One region of the Pseudomonas sp. C11 genome, then DNA from elsewhere that is predicted to be linked to it. Evidence: predicted binding sites of a transcription regulator. Region 1 holds the regulator's gene; each other region holds the start of a gene.
What was found. Region 1 encodes sigma-54, which starts transcription at its own class of promoters, with help from an activator protein. Its sites were predicted from a motif close to ANTGGCATNNANNTTGCTNT; they were not measured.

Region 1 (6,334 bases):
CAGATCGACCGGTGCACCGTCGATGGCGTCGAAGTCGACGGCCGTGTCGAGTCGCAACAGGGCGCTGATCGGGGCGCTGCAGCCGGCCAGGCGGCAATGGGGAATGGCGATGCCGTTGCCGAAACCGGTAGAGCCGAGCTTCTCGCGGGCAATGAGGCTTTCGTAGATGTCCTGGTTATCCAGGTCGGCGAGATCACGAGCAACCAGGCTGGCGATCTGTTCGAGCACGCGCTTCTTACTGCCGCCCGGCACGTTCACCAGGGAACGGCCGGGGGTCAGGATGTTTTCAAGTCGGATCATGGAGGGGAAATGTCAGCGGGCTGTAGCGCCTTGCAGGCGGTCGAGCTGCTTTTCCTTGTGCTTGATGAGTTGACGGTCGAGTTTGTCGGCCAGCAGGTCGATGGCGGCGTACATATCCGTATGCTCAGCGTTGGCGACGACCTCACCGCCGGCAACGTGAAGGGTGGCTTCGATCTTTTGCTTGAGCTTCTCGACTTCCATGATCACCTGAACGTTGGTGATCTTGTCGAAGTGGCGTTCCAGTCGGCCGAGTTTCTCGCCGATGTAGTCACGCAGGGCGTCGGTCACATCCAGCTGATGTCCACTGATGTTGACTTGCATACCGCTTTCTCCTTGTTGCCTTGTGTAAGAGGCAGGTCATGAGTCGACCTACCACCGGAACACCTTGGCCTGTTCGCGTGTGCGATCAGTCTGGCTTGCTCACATCAGGCGCTTGCGTTCACTGGACGGTGCGATACCGAGAGACTCGCGGTATTTGGCAACTGTCCGACGGGCGACCTGGATGCCTTGTGCCTCCAGTAAACCAGCGATCTTGCTGTCACTCAACGGCTTTTTCGCGTTTTCTGCGGCGACCAGTTTTTTGATGATGGCGCGGATCGCGGTGGACGAGCATTCGCCGCCTTCGGAGGTGCTGACGTGGCTGGAGAAGAAATATTTCAGCTCGTAAATGCCACGCGGGGTATGCATGAATTTCTGCGTGGTGACGCGCGAGATGGTCGACTCGTGCATGCCCACCGCTTCGGCGATGTCATGCAGCACCAGGGGCTTCATGGCCTCGTCACCGTAGTCGAGGAAGCCGCGTTGATGTTCGACGATCTGCGTGGCCACCTTCATCAGGGTCTCGTTGCGGCTCTGCAGGCTCTTGATGAACCAGCGCGCTTCCTGCAACTGGTTGCGCATGAAGGTGTTGTCGGCGCTGGAGTCGGCGCGTTTGACGAAGCCGGCGTACTGCGCATTGACGCGCAGTCGTGGCATGGCTTCCTGGTTCAGCTCCACCAGCCAGCGGTCGTTGTGCTTGCGCACGATGACGTCCGGCACCACATATTCCGGTTCGCTCGATTCGATCTGCGAACCCGGGCGCGGGTTGAGGCGCTGGATCAGGTCGATGACCTGCTTGAGCTCGTCTTCCTTGAGCTTGGTGCGGCGCATCAACTGGGCATAGTCACGGCTGCCGAGCAGTTCCAGGTGCTCGCTGACCAGACGCTGGGTTTCCGTCAGCCAGGGGGTGCTGGCAGGCAACTGACGGAGTTGCAGGAGCAGGCATTCACGCAGATCACGGGCGCCGATGCCGGCTGGCTCGAATTGCTGGATGCGATGCAGTACGACCTCGACTTCATCGAGTTCGATGTCCAGTTCGGTGTCGAAGGACTCGGCCACTTCCTCGAGGGTTTCCTCCAGGTAGCCATCGTTGTTGATGCAGTCGATCAGGGTGGCGGCGATCAGCCGATCCTTGTCCGACATCGGTGCGAGGTTGAGTTGCCACAGCAGGTGGCTGTGCAGGCTTTCACCAGTGGAGGTGCGGGTGGTGAAGTCCCACTCGTCATCATCGTTGCTGGGCAGGCTGCTGGCGCTGGTCTGGTAGATGTCTTCCCAGGCAGTGTCGACCGGCAGCTCGTTGGGAATGCGTTCGCCCCACTCGCCTTCCTCCAGGTTATCAACCGTCGGAGTGGCTTCCTGGTAGCTCTCTTCCTTGCTCGGCGCGGGGGCAGCGCTTTCGGCGCCATCGGCCATCGGGTCGCTGTTGTCGAAGTCGTCGCCATCTTCCTGGCGCTCGAGCATGGGGTTGGATTCCAGCGCCTCCTGGATCTCCTGCTGAAGATCCAGAGTAGACAGTTGGAGGAGGCGGATAGCCTGTTGCAGCTGCGGTGTCATCGTCAGCTGCTGGCCCATCTTGAGGACTAGCGAAGGTTTCATTGCAGACCTTAATTTACTGGCGAGTTACGCCTTCCACATCAGGGCGCCGAAGCGCCGCCAGGAAGCAAATTATATGCCTGAAAAACGCTCATTTGCCTAGGGGCTGTCCTATTCCTGTCATGTAAATGCAGGTGATTTACAGGCGGAACTCGTGGCCCAGGTATACCTCTTTCACGGTCTGGTTGGCGAGGATGGTCTGAGCATCGCCTTCTGCGATCAGTTGCCCGTCGTTGACGATGTAGGCAGTCTCGCAGATATCCAGGGTTTCGCGCACGTTGTGATCGGTGATCAGAATGCCGATGCCCTTGGCCTTGAGGTGATGGATGATCTGCTTGATATCGCCTACCGAGATCGGGTCGACACCGGCGAAGGGTTCGTCGAGCAGGATGAACTTCGGGTTGGTGGCCAGGGCGCGAGCGATTTCCACGCGGCGGCGTTCACCGCCAGACAGGCTCATGCCCAGGCTGTCGGCGATATGGTGGATATGGAATTCCTGCAGCAGGTTCTCCAGTTCCGCCTGGCGGCCGCTGCGATCCAGATCCTTGCGCGTTTCCAGAATGGCCATGATGTTGTCGGCCACCGACAGCTTGCGGAAGATCGAAGCTTCTTGGGGCAGGTAGCCGATACCCGCGCGGGCGCGGCCATGCATGGGCTGGTGGCTGACGTCCAGATCATCGATCAGCACACGCCCCTGATCGGCCTGCACCAGGCCGACGATCATGTAGAAGCAGGTGGTCTTGCCGGCGCCGTTGGGGCCGAGCAGGCCCACGATCTGGCCGCTTTCGATGTTCAGGCTGACGTCGCGTACGACCTGGCGACCCTTGTAGCTCTTGGCCAGATGCTGGGCTTTGAGAATGGCCATTACTGTTGCTGATCCGCAGGTTTGTTCTTCGGCTGGATGACCATGTCGATGCGCGGACGCGGCATGCTCACGTTGTTACCGGTGGCACGGCCCGCATTGACGATCTGGCGGCGGGTGTCATAGACGATTTTCTCGCCTTCGAAGGTGTTGCCTTCCTGGATCACCTTGGCCTGGTCGATCAGAACGATGCGCTCGTTGCTGGCGAAGTACTGAATGGTCTTGCCGTAGGCTTTGACGATCTCCTTGTCCACGGCCGGCTTCTGCTCGTAGTAGGCGAGGTTGCCCACCGAGGTGAATACGTCGATGTCGCCGCTGGCGGTTTGCGTGATGGTCACGGTGTCGCCGGTGATCTTCAGGGTGCCCTGAGTGATGATCACGTCGCCGCGGTAGACCGCTACGCCCTGCTTGTCATCCAGCTCTGCCGTGTCGGCCTGGATGCGGATCGGCTGGTCGCGATCGGAGGGCAAGGCCCAGGCGGCCGCGCTTCCCAATGCGGCGCCGAGGCTGATAATCAGGGGGAGGGTATTAACGAACCTCATGCTGGCCTCTTACGTTGGACTGCAGGATCATCCTGCTGTCATTCAAGTACGCTTTCATTCCTTGTGCCGTGGTCACCCCGTTGGCCGCAACGATTCTAACGGCTTGCTCGGTCTGCGCATATTCCTTGTCAGGAATCACGGTCATGCGGCTGCTGGTGATGATGGTTGGACGATTCTTGGCGTCGGTACGGGCGATGCGTACATCGTCGATCAACTCGACTTCCGCTCCGCCGGGCGATACCTCGGCGCGCTTGCTGGTCACTTTCCAGGGCAGGTCGGTGCCGCGATAGAGATCCAGTTGAGGGTTCTCGACTTGGGTAACATCAGTGCTCTTGAGGTGTTCGAGTTTGTCGGCCGTCATGCGGTAATGCAGTTTGCCGTCGTCCTGGAATTGCACGGTATGAGCGCCGACTGCATAGAAGTCGATGACGTCATCGCTGGCGGCTTGCTGCGTCGTGCCGGCGCTTTCCGGTGCGATGTTCCAGTAGCCCAGCGCGCCGACCAGTACGGCGATCAGGGCGAAAATCAGGAGGTTGAGTGCTTTGCGCGGCATGCTGTGCCCTACAGGTAAGCGGCTTGTGCCGCGTCCAGCGTGCCCTGGGCACGCATGATCAGTTCGCAGAATTCGCGGGCAGCGCCCTCGCCGCCGCGGGCTTGGGTTACGCCGTGCGCATGCTGGCGAACGAAGCCGTCGGCGCTGGCCACGGCCATGCCGAGGCCAACGCGGCGGATCACCGGCAGATCCGGCAGGTCGTCGCCAAGGTAGGCGACCTGTTCATAGCTTAGGCCGAGTTCGGCGAGCAGGCCGTCGAGGACGACGAGTTTGTCTTCGCGGCCCTGAAACAGATGCTGGATACCGAGATTGTTGGCGCGGCGTTCGACCACCGGCGTCTTGCGGCCGCTGATGATGGCGGTGCGTACGCCCGAGTTCATCAGCATCTTGATGCCATGGCCGTCGAGTGTGTTGAAGGTCTTGAACTCGCTGCCATCTTCCAGGAAATACAGGCGGCCATCGGTCAGGACGCCATCGACGTCAAATACGGCCAGTTTCACGGCGCGTGCACGTTGTAGCAGGTTATTCATCACATCACTCCTGCGCGCAGCAGATCGCCGAGGTTGAAGGCGCCCACTGGGCGATTCTTCTCATCGACAACCACCAGTGCGCTGATCTTGTTGTCTTCCATGATTTTCAGGGCCTCTGCCGCGAGCATTTCCGCATGCACCGTCTTGCCGTGGGCGGTCATGACCTCGTCGATACTGGCAAGACGCACGTCGATGCCCTTGTCCAGGGCGCGGCGCAGGTCGCCATCGGTGAAGATGCCGGCCAGGCTCCCGTCATTTTCCAGGACGGCGGTCATGCCCAGACCTTTCTGGGTCATTTCCAGCAGGGCGTCGCGCAGGCTGGTGCCGCGTTGCACCAATGGCAGCGTATCGCCCGCATGCATGACGTTCTCTACCTTGAGCAGCAGGCGCCGACCCAGTGCGCCACCTGGGTGAGAGAAGGCGAAGTCTTCGGCGGTGAAGCCGCGCGCTTCGAGCAGGGCGATGGCCAGGGCGTCACCAAGCACCAGGCTGGCCGTAGTAGAGGAAGTGGGGGCCAGGTTCAGCGGGCAGGCTTCCTGCGATACGCGAGCATCCAGATTGACCTCGGCGGCCTTGGCCAGCGGCGATTCCGGGTTGCCGGTCATGCTGATCATGCGGATGCCCAGGCGCTTGATCAGGGGCAGCAGGGTGACGATCTCGGCAGTGGTGCCGGAATTGGACAGGGCCAGGACGATGTCGTCACGGGTGATCATGCCCATATCGCCATGGCTGGCCTCGGCCGGGTGCACGAAAAAGGCCGCGGTGCCGGTACTGGCCAGGGTCGCGGCGATCTTGTTGCCGATATGGCCCGACTTGCCCATGCCCACTACAACCACGCGTCCCTTGGCGCCCAGGATCATTTCGCAGGCCTTGACGAAATCGGCGTCGATGCGTGGCAGCAGTTCCTGTACCGCGTCGAGTTCCAGGCGGATGGTGCGGCGTGCGGTTTCGATCAGGTCGTGGGGCTTGTTCATTGGGCGTAAGCGGCTTCTGACGAAAAAGACGAGGATTATACCGATAAAGCGTGTCCTACTCACCCTCTACGAAATGCAGAGTAGTCCGCAAAGCTGTCGTGAATCTGAACGTGAAAAACGGGCGTGCTGGGCCAGTATCGCGGCAGATGCTATAGTCCGCCGCCATTTCGGCCATCCAGCAGCTGTGTCTCCGTGCATGGGAGGTGGCGTCTGCCAGGAAGGCTTGATTTTCAAGGAGTCTAGATGAGCGCCGAACACGATTACGCGATCGAGCTGCAAGGCGTCAGTTTCCGGCGTGGGGCGCGGGCCATTTTCGACAATGTCGACATCCGCATTCCGCGCGGCAAGGTCACCGGTATCATGGGGCCCTCCGGTTGCGGCAAGACCACGCTACTGCGGTTGATTGCCGCGGAGTTGCGTCCGGCCGCTGGTGATGTGCGGGTCGCCGGTGTCAGTCTGCCCAGGCTGTCGCGTGAAGAGCTTTTCGACATGCGCAAGCAGATGGGCGTGCTGTTCCAGAGTGGTGCGCTGTTCACCGACCTCGACGTCTTCGAGAACGTCGCCTTTCCGCTGCGGGTGCACACTCAGCTGCCGGAAGAGATGATTCGGGACATCGTCTTGCTCAAGCTGCAGGCCGTTGGTCTGCGCGGTGCAGTCGAGTT
Region 2 (6,334 bases), on a different contig from region 1:
GTGGTTCAGCAATACGACTCGAAACCTGGCCAGCGAACTCAACCAGTGGCTCGAACACCTGCTCAGCCACCGCCCACCCGCCAGCGAGCGCCCGCTGCTGCAGCAACAGCCGCAGTTGCTCGGCAGCCTGCAGCGTCTGCAGCGCGACTGGGAGGAGCTGCAGCGCATTCGCCAGCACAGCGAACAACTGCCGCCCCCGCCCTGCAGCGCAGCCGAGTATGCGGCCCTACAACAGCGCCTGGCGCAGGCCGAGCAGCAATGCGCCCTGCTCGAAGATGAGCTGCGCGCCAGCCAGGCGCAGAACCAGGATGTCGCCGCCGAGCGCGCGCACTGGGAGGAAGAGCGCCAGGTCTGGGAGCTGACCAAGCGCACCCTGACCGAGGGCAGTTGGGCGATGAACGTGGTGAATGGCGACCCCGATCACCCCCAGAACCTGATCCGCTGGTCCGAGCAGTTCCGCGAACTGATCGGCTACAGCCAGGCCGAGTTTCCCGACGGCTGGGACAGCTACTTCCAGGTGGTCAACGCGGACGATCTCAAAGCCGTGATGCAGGCCTTCAACGCCTCGATGGTGGACAAGAGCGGCGACGGTTTCTACGCCGTGGAGTACCGCATGCGCCACAAGACTCGCGGTGAGGTCTGGTACCGCGAACGCGGCCGCTGCCTGCGCGATGCCCAGGGCAAGCTGCTCTACGTCACCGGTGCGGTACGCGAGATCAGCGACGAAAAGGCCGCCGCCAGCCTGCAGGAGCGTGAGCAGGCGAGCATCCAGGCCACCTACGGGCAGATCGCCCAGGTCGCCGGAGTGATCAAGGGCATCGCCGAGCAGACCAACCTGCTGGCCCTCAACGCAGCCATCGAAGCGGCGCGCGCCGGCGAGCAAGGCCGTGGTTTTGCCGTGGTCGCCGACGAGGTACGCAACCTGGCCAGGCGCACCCAGGAGTCGGTGCAGCAGATCCAGGGCATGTTGCAGAAGAACACCTGAACTACGACCCATTTTCAGGCGTGATAGCGGCTCGATGAACACAAACGGGGCATTTTTTAACCAATGCTTTCCGCGCAGCCGCAGCCCCTGGCATGCGCCGAGAAAGCCACTTCTGGCATAGGGATTGCCTATTCATATTGCGAACTTTTTATAACTACAGATAAATCCAGGGCCCAAGCGGCGCAGACCTTCAACTCCACTGCCATGACCGACAGACATTCCAAGAACAGCATCGAGGATTGATAGATGGAAGAGCAGAAGACACCCACTCTGGAGGAGCTACAGGCTCTGATAGAGATGACCAACACCCTGAATATGGAAATATTCTACTGGTGGTGTATCGCCCTGATGATCTGCATTCATGTGGGCTTCCTGTCATACGAGATCGGCGCTTCGCGACTGAAGAACGCGCTGGCCGCCGGGGTGAAGAACATCCTCGCCTTCGGCTTCATCGTACCCAGCGTGTTCCTGCTCGGCTGGGCGGTCTACAACGGCTTCCCGGACGGCATCGTGCCGCGCATGGACGCCATCATGGCCGGCATGCCGTGGAGCCAATCCATGGGGCCGAACATCAGCGATAACGCCACCGGCATCTTCTGGGCCGCCTTCGCCATGTTCGCTGCCACCACCGGCTCGATCCTCTCCGGTGCGCTGATCGAACGCACGCGGATGAGCGCCTTCATCATCATGACCATCTTCCTCGGCGGCTTCCTCTGGCTGGTAGCGGCATCCTGGGGCTGGCACCCGGAAGGCTGGCTCACCGTCAAGTGGGGCTTCCATGACGTCGGCGCGGCCGGCTGCGTGCACATGATCGCAGGCTTCTTCACCCTGGCGGTGGTCATCAACCTCGGCGCGCGTATCGGCCGCTTCAATGCCGACGGCAGCGCCAACGCCATCGTCGGCCACAGCATGCCGATGAGCGTGGTCGGCCTGATGCTGATCATCGTCGGCTTCTTCGGCTTCCTCGGCGGCTGCATCATCTACAACTCGGGCGCGCAGTGGATCAACATTTACGGTGCCCCCACCAACCTCTCGGCCTTCGCCTTCAACACCCTGATGGGCTTCGCTGGCGGCCTGATCGGTGCCTACCTGACCACCCGCGAACCGTTCTGGATGATGTCCGGCGGCCTGGTCGGGATCATCTCGGTGGCACCGGGTCTGGATCTCTATCACCCCGGCCTGGCCTACCTGATCGGCATGGCCGTCTCGGCCACTGCACCGCTGGTCAACAACCTGCTGCTCAAATTCCGCCTCGACGATGCCGTCGGCGCCTTCGCCGTGCATGGTTTCGGTGGCTTCGCCGGCATCGTCATCAGCGGCATCTTCCTGGCCGGTTATCCGAACGTGAACGGCATGCCGGAAATCAGCTTCTTCGGCCAACTGGGCGGCGCCGTGGTCATGGCAGCCTTGGGCTTCATCCCGGGCTACCTGATCTCCTACGCCCTGAAGAAAGCCGACCTGCTGCGCGTACCGGCCCACGCCGAAGAGCGCGGCCTGGATCTGACCGAAGTACCGGCCCAGGCCTACCCGGAATGGACGTCGATGTACGGCTCGAGCACCAGCGTCGGCGGCGGTGAGCCGGCACCGCTGGCGACCACCGCAGCGAAATCCGCCTGACTTACCTTTTGCAGCCTGGCCGCACACGCGGCCAGCTCCATTGCGAGGAACACAGCATGAGCATCACCACCTACGAAGGCGCCAGCGCCGTATTCACCTTCGCCGACAAGCCGGCAATCCTGGTCTTCATCAGCCTGCTGGTAGCAGGCGTCAGCCTCTATGCGCTGATCGCCACCATGATCCACGAGAAACACAGCTACGCCCTGCCGGACGAAAAACTGCCCAAGCTCAAGTGAAACCACCGCCGGCGGCGCTCGCCGCCGGCTCTCCCCCCCTGCAGGCCGCCCAGGCCTGACTTGCTGAAATTCAGCAACTCCTTGCCTACGTCATCCTCCGGCATAAGCACACATAAACATTTCGAAACCGATATCACCTTGCCGCACTAAAGTAGCGAGGCGACTGCACGATAAATAACCTAAGCTCGATGTCAGGGTGTACGTTCGCCTAGGAATTGTTCTGCGGGGAAGACGTGAGCAATACCTTCAAGCACGTGCGCCCTATATGCCTACGAGCTGCCGTACCGAGTAACTTGACCGCAGCCGCGGCGATCAGGGCCATACCAACGGAGCTGACCACATGGTGAATCAGCTCAGGAGCATCACTTCAGACGACGGCCCCTCCAAGGGCATGCGGATGGACGCAGGATGCAAAGAATAGGCTTAGGCCGTTGTTCTTGCGTGCATCAGAACAATAAGCCCATACGTTTGATGTTGATACCAGGTGCCCTATGCAGTCACAGACCGCCCGCTTTTCCATCCGTACACTGCTGTATTCCAGCTATGCCAGCCTTCTCGCACTGCTGCTCATGGTGGCAGGGGTGTCGCTCTACAACCTTTCAGCAGCCGATAAGGATTTTTCTAACTACATCAAGGGCATAGAAACCCGTGCACGGCTAGCCAACGAGCTTAGTAACGCCGTCAGCGACAGGGCGATCGAACTGCGCAACCTGGCCCTTAACAGCGAGCCGGCGGAGCGCGCATCCAAGCGGGCCTTCATTGCTCAACATGAAAAGGAGGTCGCTGACAAACTCACTGCCTTGCGTCAGGCGATCACTACACACAAGGACGTGTCCAAAACAGGGCGAGAGTTGTTCTCGCGCATAGAGCAGCTAGAGACACGCTACAGCCAGGTCGCTCACACCATCGGCGAGCATCTGTTCAAGGGCGAGGACACCGAAGCCAAACGCATGGTCAAGGAACAGTGCACACCGTTGCTCGAGGAATTGACCAGCACCATCGATCAATACCTCAAGCACACCACTGAGGTGGCTGATCAACGCGTGATCGATAACGAAGCGCACTATCTGAAACAACGCAACGTCCTCATTCTCATCACTGTCATCAGCTTCATGCTCGCCGCACTGCTCGGCCATCTGATCAGCCGTAACCTGCTGCGCGCCTTGGGCGCAGAACCAGGCGACCTCAACCGCATCGCCCAGCGTGTCGCAGAAGGTGATTTGCGCGCGATGGAATCCGCCGTGAACACCGCTGAGAACAGCGTGCTCGCCGCACTGCAGCGCATGCAGCAGAACCTGCGCCAGGTCACCCAGGGCATCGACGCCTCGTCACGTACCGTCGCCCACTCCAGCCAGGAACTGAGCGAATCGAGCCTGCGCAACGCCGAGAGCGTGGCTCAGGCGCAGCGCGAAGTGGAACAGATCGTCACTGCCGTGCACGAAATGGCGGCCACCGTGCAGGACGTGGCACGCAACGCCGAATCCGCTGCGCAGGCCGCCAGCGAGGCCGACCAGGCTGCAGCGCAAAGCCAGCAGAAAGCCGGCCATGCCGTGAGCCTGATCAGCGAACTAGCCAAGGTGATCGACAACTCCAGCGAAGCCATGGGCCGCCTGAAAACCGAAAGCAGCAACATCGGCAGTGTGCTCGATGTAATCAAGTCGGTAGCCGACCAGACCAACCTGCTGGCGCTCAACGCCGCCATCGAAGCGGCCCGTGCTGGTGAGGCCGGGCGTGGCTTTGCCGTGGTCGCCGACGAAGTACGCAGCCTGGCACGTCGCACCCAGGAGGCCACCACCGAGATCGAAGGGCTGATCGCCAGCCTGCAGAAGATCGCCGACGAAACCGCGCGTTACATGGAGCGCTGTCAGAGTTCCAGCTCGCAGTCGGTTTCCGGTGTATCGGAAGCGGGCGAAGCCGTGGCGCGGATCGTCACCATGATCGAACGCATCAACGGCATGAACCAGCAGATCGCCACGGCGGCCGAGCAGCAGAGCGCAGTGGCCGAAGAGATCAGCCGTGGCATCGTCTCGGTACGCGACAGTACGGAGCAATCCGCCGACGCCTTCCAGCATGCGCAGCAGGAGAGCGAGAGCCTGGCACGCACCAGTGAGGCACTGCGCGGGAATATCGCGCACTTCCGCCTCTGACCGCTGCTGCGCGGCTCATGGGGCCGCGCGGCGTTCAACCCAACAGGTAGTCGAGCAGCCGCGCCATCAGCACGTTGCCCGGTAGATAGCGACGCGGTTCTGCCGCCAGTTGTTCGGGTGTCTGTACCCAAGGCCCAGGCCTGAGTTCACCAGCGCATTCGTCCAGCAGGTCGGCGACGATGGCGGGCGTCATCTCCGGGTGGCATTGCAGGCCAATCACCCGTCGCCCGACCTGGAACGCCTGATGCCGGCACGCCTCGCTGGAAGCCAGCAGCCTGGCGCCCTCGGGCAGGGCGAAGGTTTCGCCATGCCAATGCAGCAGCTCGACACGGTCGGGGAAGACGAAATTATCCTCGTCGAGCGATTCGGCGCGCCACACCGGAAACCAACCGATCTCCGCCACCGAATTGGGCTGCACGCGAGCCCCCAATGCACTGGCGATCAACTGCGCGCCCAGGCAGATGCCGAGTACCGGCACGCCGGCCTCGATGGCCTGGCGCAGAAAGGCCTTCTCCTCGATCAACCAGGGCAGCTCGGCCTCGTCGTTGACGCTCATCGGCCCGCCCATGGCGACGATCAGGTCGCAGCCATCGACCTCCGGCAAGTGCGCATCCGCCTCGAAAAAGCGGGTGTAGTGCAAGTCGGCGCCCCGCGCCTGGAACCAGTCGGCCATGCTGCCGACATCCTCGAAGGGCACGTGTTGCAGTATCTGTACACGCATATTCGTCCCCCTAAGCCGTCTCGTGGCTGGCCAGTTTCAGGCCGACGATGCCGGCGACGATCATCACCAGGCACAGGCTGCGCAGCAGGTTCAGGCTTTCGCCGAGAAACAGCGCGCCGTAGGCCACCGTGCCGAGAGTGCCGATGCCGACCCATACGGCGTACGCCAGGCCGAGCGGCAGCACGCGCACCGACAGGCTCAGCAGGTAGATGCTCAGCAGAAGAAAGAAACCGCAGTACAGGCTCGGCCAAAGCCGGGTGAAACCATCGGTACGCGGAATGATCGAGGCATAGAACACCTCGCAGATGCCGGCCAGCAGCAGAAAACCCCAACCGTTCAACCAGGCCATGACGCCCTCCTAAATCGGGCCACATCCTTATGGCCCTGTTCCCTTGCCCCAGGAACTCCTTGCCCGCGACGACTCCCGGTCGCGGGATATGACACTCAGCCCTTGGCGGTACGTTTCTTCTTCTCCGGATCATCGAACGGCAGGGTATGGGCGATGGCCTTCACCGCCAGGCTGCCTTTGACCTCCAGCGCCGCGCCCTGCTCGGCATAAGGCACCTCCATGCGCGCGATGGCCATGGACTTGCCGGACAGCCGCGAATACATGGCGCAGGTGATCACG
Region 3 (6,334 bases), on a different contig from region 1:
CGATATAGCGCTCGTAATGCGCCTCGGACAACAGGAAGAACTCGCGGTCGATGGCATCGCGCAGCTCGGTTAGTGCCCAACCGCGAAACTCCGGCAGCAGCACCATGCCATAGGCCTCCAGTTGATTGATCATCCGCGCACCGCGCGCAATCAACTGGTAAGCCCAGCAGTAAGGGGACTGCTGCGGCAGGAAGCGGATCTGCCGCTGCTCGAGCTGCGTCCGCAGGCGCCCCTCATCGAAGACCTCCAGCTTGGCCGTCATGACCTGCACAAGGAGCGCCTCGAGACGAGACCAGACCGCGCGCTTCTCTTGCTCGTCATAGCTGTTCCAGTTGATCACTTCGTGATGGAAACGCTTGCATCCGCGGCAGACGACATCGCCGTAGACGGTCGAGCAAAGACCTACGCAAGGTGTCTTGATACGCTGATTGGACATGGCAGGGCGATACGAAAGGCAGAACGGCCCCGCATCTTAGCCCTTTGTCTAATCCAGTTCACCCCTGGCGAGCGCTGGACATCGGCTTAACTTTATCTGCACTTTCCAGTAGAATCGGCCCGCCTTTTAAGGCGCCAATGTCCGTTGGAAGCTGTTTTCAAAGCGTCACGAGCACAGTCGATCCTTGTAGGTACGATGGCGATGCAGCCGTTTGGAGTCCCCCCGAACGTCTGCATCGACCAGCAACGCTACCGTCCTACAGGCGTAAAACTTTGAAAGCAGCTTCTGGAAGAAACTCGTGAAACCTCGGCTGCTCGGCCCATAAAGCCGAAATGCGCTTGGTTCATGGCTTTCTGGATCGCGTCCCGGACAACCCTTTGGGACCACTGATGAGGGTAATACTGTGCTTGAAGCCTATCGCAAACACGTAGAAGAGCGTGCCGCCCTGGGAATCGTTCCCCAGCCGCTGAACGCCGAGCAGACTGCTGGCCTGGTCGAACTGCTGAAGAACCCGCCGGCTGGCGAAGAAGAATTCCTGCTGGATCTGATCACCAATCGCGTGCCGCCAGGCGTCGACGAAGCCGCCTACGTCAAGGCCGGTTTCCTCTCCGCTGTCGCCAAGGGCGAAGCCTCCTCCCCGCTGATCAGCAAGGCCCGCGCAGTCGAACTGCTGGGCACCATGCAGGGCGGCTACAACATCGCCACCATGGTCGAACTGCTGGACAGCGCCGAGCTGGCCACTGTTGCCGCCGAGCAACTCAAGCACACCCTGCTCATGTTCGACGCCTTCCACGACGTCGCCGAGAAAGCCAAGGCTGGCAATGCCAACGCCAAGGCCGTGATGCAATCCTGGGCTGACGGCGAGTGGTTCAAGGCCCGTCCGGCCATCGCCGAGAAGTACACCCTGACCGTATTCAAGGTGCCTGGCGAAACCAACACCGACGACCTGTCCCCTGCCCCGGACGCCTGGTCGCGCCCTGACATCCCGCTGCATGCCCTGGCCATGCTGAAGATGGCCCGTGACGGCATCGAGCCCGAGCAGCCGGGCTCGGTTGGCCCGCTGAAGCAGATCGAAGCCGTTCGCGCCAAAGGCTTCCCGGTTGCCTACGTCGGTGACGTGGTCGGTACCGGTTCTTCCCGTAAGTCCGCCACCAACTCGGTGCTGTGGTTCTTCGGTGACGACATCCCCTACGTGCCGAACAAGCGCGCTGGTGGCTTCTGCTTCGGCACCAAGATCGCCCCGATCTTCTACAACACCATGGAAGATGCCGGCGCCCTGCCGATCGAATTCGACTGCACCAACCTGGCCATGGGCGACGTCATCGACGTCTACCCGTACAAGGGCGAAGTTCGCCGTCATGGCAGCGATGAGCTGGTCACCAACTTCGAACTGAAAACCGAAGTGCTGCTCGACGAAGTCCGCGCTGGCGGCCGTATCCCGCTGATCATCGGCCGCGGCCTGACCGAGAAGGCTCGTGCCGAACTGGGTCTGGGCGCTAGCGACCTGTTCAAGAAGCCGGAAGCACCGGCTGACAGCGGCAAGGGTTTCACCCTGGCACAGAAGATGGTTGGTCGCGCCTGCGGTCTGCCGGAAGGCCAAGGCGTACGCCCAGGCACCTACTGCGAACCGAAGATGACCACCGTCGGCTCGCAAGACACCACCGGCCCGATGACCCGTGACGAGCTGAAAGACCTGGCGTGCCTGGGTTTCTCCGCTGACCTGGTGATGCAGTCGTTCTGCCACACCGCTGCCTATCCGAAGCCAATCGACGTCACCACCCACCACACCCTGCCGGATTTCATCCGCACCCGTGGCGGCGTATCCCTGCGTCCGGGCGACGGCATCATCCACAGCTGGCTGAACCGCATGCTGCTGCCGGACACCGTCGGCACCGGCGGTGACTCGCACACCCGCTTCCCGATCGGCATTTCCTTCCCGGCCGGTTCCGGCCTGGTGGCCTTCGCCGCTGCTACCGGCGTCATGCCGCTGGACATGCCGGAATCGGTGCTGGTGCGCTTCAAAGGCAAGCTGCAACCGGGCATCACCCTGCGTGACCTGGTACATGCCATTCCTTACTACGCCATTCAGCAAGGCCTGCTGACTGTCGAGAAGAAAGGCAAGAAGAACATCTTCTCCGGCCGCATCCTGGAGATCGAAGGTCTCAACGAGCTGACCGTCGAGCAGGCTTTCGAGCTGTCCGACGCCTCTGCCGAGCGTTCCGCTGCCGGTTGCACCATCAAGCTGCCGGAAGAATCGATCGCCGAGTACCTGAAGTCCAACATCACCCTGCTGCGCTGGATGATCAGCGAAGGCTACGGTGATCCGCGCACCCTGGAGCGCCGCGCCCAAGCCATGGAAGCCTGGCTGGCCAAGCCGGAGCTGCTGGCTGCCGACGCCGATGCCGAATACGCCGCCGTGATCGAGATCGATCTGGCCGACGTCAAGGAGCCGGTACTCTGCGCGCCGAACGACCCGGACGACGCCCGTCTGCTGTCCACCGTCGCTGGCGACAAGATCGACGAAGTGTTCATCGGCTCGTGCATGACCAACATCGGTCACTTCCGCGCTGCCGGTAAGCTGCTGGACAAGGTCAAGGGTGGCATTCCGACCCGTCTGTGGCTGGCCCCGCCAACCAAGATGGATGCTCACCAACTGACCGAAGAAGGCTACTACGGCATCTACGGCAAGGCTGGCGCGCGTATGGAAATGCCGGGCTGCTCGCTGTGCATGGGTAACCAGGCGCGCGTACAGACCGGTTCCACCGTGGTCTCCACCTCGACCCGTAACTTCCCGAACCGCCTGGGCGACGCCACCAACGTCTATCTGGCTTCGGCTGAGCTGGCCGCAGTGGCCTCGATTCTCGGCAAACTGCCGACCGTCGAGGAGTACCTGCAGTACGCCAAGGACATCGACAGCATGGCTGCCGACGTCTACCGCTACCTGAGCTTCGATCAGATCGCCGAGTTCCGCGAAGCCGCCGAAAGCGCCAAGATCCCGGTCGTTCAGGCCTGATCCTCTAGCGTTTGAAAGAGCCCCGCCCCGTGCGGGGCTTTTCATTTGTGCCTGCCTTGCTCGACCTCTACGGCCTGGCATAGGCATTGCTTCGTTGCGAGACATAAGTCCTTCCAACGGTGGAAGGTGCTTTCGACAATGGCGTCGTTCTGGTGCGTACCTGTTCTGCAGGCACGCCTCGGTACGACGCTTTTTTATGGCCGACGCCCGCCGGCGACGGTCTTGCAAGGGACTCATATGAGCGAATTCGACACTCCACGCAGTGACGCACTGGCCTGGGCCCATGGCAGCGGCGCCCCGGAAAAGCGCGTGTTGAACATCGGTTTCATGGCCTTGAGCGATTCGGCATCCGTGGTCGTCGCGGCCACTCAGGGCTTTGCCGAAAAGCACGGCCTTAGTCTGCGCCTGCAGCGCCAGGCATCCTGGGCCGCCTTGCGTGATCGCCTGATCAGTGGCGAGCTGGATGCCGCTCACTGCCTCTACGGTTTGATCTATGGCGTGCAGTTGGGGCTCGACGGTGGAATGCCGAGCAACATGGCGGTACTCATGGGCCTCAATCAGAATGGGCAGAGCATCAACCTGTCGCGAGCCCTGCAACAGGCCGGCGTGACCAGCGGTGAGGCACTGGCACAGCGCACGCACCAAAGCAGCGCACGCCTGAAGTTTGCCCAGACCTTCCCCACCGGCACCCATGCCATGTGGCTCTATTACTGGCTTGCCAGCCAGGGCATTCACCCACTGCAGGATGTGGACAGCGTCGTGGTACCGCCGCCCCAGATGATCGAGCACCTGAAAGCGCAGCGTATCGATGGCTTCTGTGTCGGCGAGCCCTGGACCGCCAAGGCCGTAGAGGATGATCTCGGCTGCATGCTCACCACTACCCAGGCGATCTGGCCGGATCATCCAGAGAAAGTACTTGGCAGCACCCGCGCCTTTGTTGAGCAGCACCCCAATACTGCGCGCGCCCTGATCATGGCCGTGCTGGAAGCCAGCCAATTCATCGATGCCAACGAGGAAAATCGACGCAGTACGGCGCAACTGCTTAGCGGCAGCGAGTATGTCGATGCGCCGTTGTCCGCAATCCTGCCGCGCTTTCTCGGCCATTATCAGGACGGTCTCGGCAACGCCTGGCAAGACGCTCATCGCCTGCGCTTTCACGGCGACGGCGCAGTCAACCTGCCCTACCTGTCCGACGCCATGTGGTTCATGACCCAGTTCCGTCGCTGGGGGTTGCTGCGCGAGGATCCTGACTACCTCGGCATCGCCCGGCAGGTGCAACAACTGGAACTCTACCGACAGGCTGCAGAGGCACTGGGCATCGCCTGCCGCGAACCGATGCGCAGCAGCATGCTCAAGGACGGCCCACGCTGGGACGGCAGCGATCCGGCAGGTTACGCGCGCAGCTTCGCCCTGCATGCCATGACCAACCACCCCGCGCTCAGCGCCTGACGTGCAGGAGAGCCCATCATGCTGCGCATCCTGCTGATCGATGACACCCCGAAAAAAGTCGGCCGCCTGAAGAACGCCCTGATCGAGGCGGGCTTCGAAGTAATTGACGAATCCGGCCTGACCATCGACCTGCCTGCTCGCGTCGAAGCCGTGCGCCCCGACGTGATCCTCATCGACACCGAATCCCCCGGCCGCGATGTGATGGAACAGGTGGTTCTGGTCACGCGTGACCAACCTCACCCCATCGTCATGTTCACCGACGAACACGACCCCGGCGTGATGCGCCAGGCGATCAAGAGCGGCGTCAGCGCCTACATCGTCGAAGGCATCCATGCGCAACGCTTGCAACCGATCCTCGACGTCGCCATGGCGCGCTTCGAAAGCGACCAGGCGCTACGCGCCGAGCTGCAGGCGCGTGATGCTCAGTTGGCCGAGCGCAAGCGCATCGAACTGGCCAAAGGCCTGCTGATGAAGATGAAAAGCTGCGACGAAGAAGAGGCCTACACCCTGATGCGCCGCCAGGCCATGAGCCGCCAGCAGAAGCTGATCCAGGTGGCCGAACAGATCATCGCCATGCACGACATGCTCGGGGGCTGACTGTTACGCCTGCGCAGCGCCTGACTGTGCTGGACAGCCCTATTCATCGCGACGTATTGTCGGCGGCGGCCACAGCAGTGGCCAACGTCGCTCGGACGGTTCCGGGCGCTTACGTCTCTCGAGGAAATCATGGCTGATAACGCCAAGCGCCGCTTTGCGCGCATCGATCGTCTCCCCCCCTACGTTTTCAACATCACCGCTGAACTGAAGATGGCTGCACGTCGTCGCGGTGAGGACATCATCGACTTCTCCATGGGCAACCCCGATGGTGCGACTCCGCCGCACATCGTCGAAAAGCTCGTGCAGGTCGCCCAGCGTGAAGATACCCACGGTTACTCCACCTCCCGCGGTATTCCGCGCCTGCGCCGCGCCATCTCGCGCTGGTATCAGGAACGCTACGCGGTAGAGATCGACCCGGAAAGCGAGGCCATCGTCACCATCGGCTCCAAGGAAGGCCTGGCCCATTTGATGCTGGCCACCCTCGATCATGGCGACACCGTGCTGGTGCCCAACCCCAGCTACCCGATCCATATTTATGGTGCGGTGATCGCTGGCGCGCAGGTGCGCTCCGTGCCGCTGGTGCCGGGCGTGGATTTCTTCAACGAACTGGAACGCGCCATCCGCGAGTCGATCCCGAAGCCGAAGATGATGATCCTCGGCTTCCCCTCCAACCCTACCGCACAGTGCGTGGAGCTGGACTTCTTCGAGCGCGTGGTCGCCCTGGCCAAGCAGTACGACGTGCTGGTGGTGCACGACCTGGCCTACGCCGACATCGTCTATGACGGCTGGAAAGCGCCGTCGATCATGCAGGTACCGGGCGCCAAGGACATCGCGGTGGA

Region 2: VC352_RS20730 (ammonium transporter) is a predicted target of sigma-54. The motif match lies at 1,097-1,116, and genes of this name have one in related genera.
Region 3: VC352_RS00745 (CmpA/NrtA family ABC transporter substrate-binding protein) is a predicted target of sigma-54. The motif match lies at 3,523-3,542, and genes of this name have one in related genera.

Annotation. Positions count from the first base shown of each region.
Region 1 covers NZ_JAWIIP010000009.1:148,041-154,374, reverse strand. The annotation lists gene ptsN (PTS IIA-like nitrogen regulatory protein PtsN) at 1-300, opposite strand, end outside; gene hpf (ribosome hibernation-promoting factor, HPF/YfiA family) at 313-621, opposite strand; gene VC352_RS15940 (RNA polymerase factor sigma-54) at 721-2,214, opposite strand; gene lptB (LPS export ABC transporter ATP-binding protein) at 2,351-3,076, opposite strand; gene lptA (lipopolysaccharide transport periplasmic protein LptA) at 3,076-3,615, opposite strand; gene lptC (LPS export ABC transporter periplasmic protein LptC) at 3,602-4,168, opposite strand; gene VC352_RS15920 (HAD family hydrolase) at 4,177-4,698, opposite strand; gene VC352_RS15915 (KpsF/GutQ family sugar-phosphate isomerase) at 4,698-5,672, opposite strand; gene VC352_RS15910 (ABC transporter ATP-binding protein) at 5,916-6,334, shown strand, end outside.
Region 2 covers NZ_JAWIIP010000014.1:126,345-132,678, reverse strand. The annotation lists partial or broken gene VC352_RS20740 (PAS domain-containing methyl-accepting chemotaxis protein) at 1-970, shown strand, start outside; gene VC352_RS20730 (ammonium transporter) at 1,232-2,602, shown strand; gene VC352_RS20725 (hypothetical protein) at 2,659-2,838, shown strand; gene VC352_RS20720 (methyl-accepting chemotaxis protein) at 3,330-4,985, shown strand; gene VC352_RS20715 (type 1 glutamine amidotransferase) at 5,020-5,706, opposite strand; gene VC352_RS20710 (multidrug efflux SMR transporter) at 5,717-6,055, opposite strand; gene VC352_RS20705 (aminomethyltransferase family protein) at 6,151-6,334, opposite strand, start outside.
Region 3 covers NZ_JAWIIP010000001.1:172,996-179,329, reverse strand. The annotation lists gene VC352_RS00755 (DUF1289 domain-containing protein) at 1-436, opposite strand, end outside; gene acnB (bifunctional aconitate hydratase 2/2-methylisocitrate dehydratase) at 840-3,449, shown strand; gene VC352_RS00745 (CmpA/NrtA family ABC transporter substrate-binding protein) at 3,687-4,898, shown strand; gene VC352_RS00740 (ANTAR domain-containing response regulator) at 4,917-5,495, shown strand; gene alaC (alanine transaminase) at 5,625-6,334, shown strand, end outside.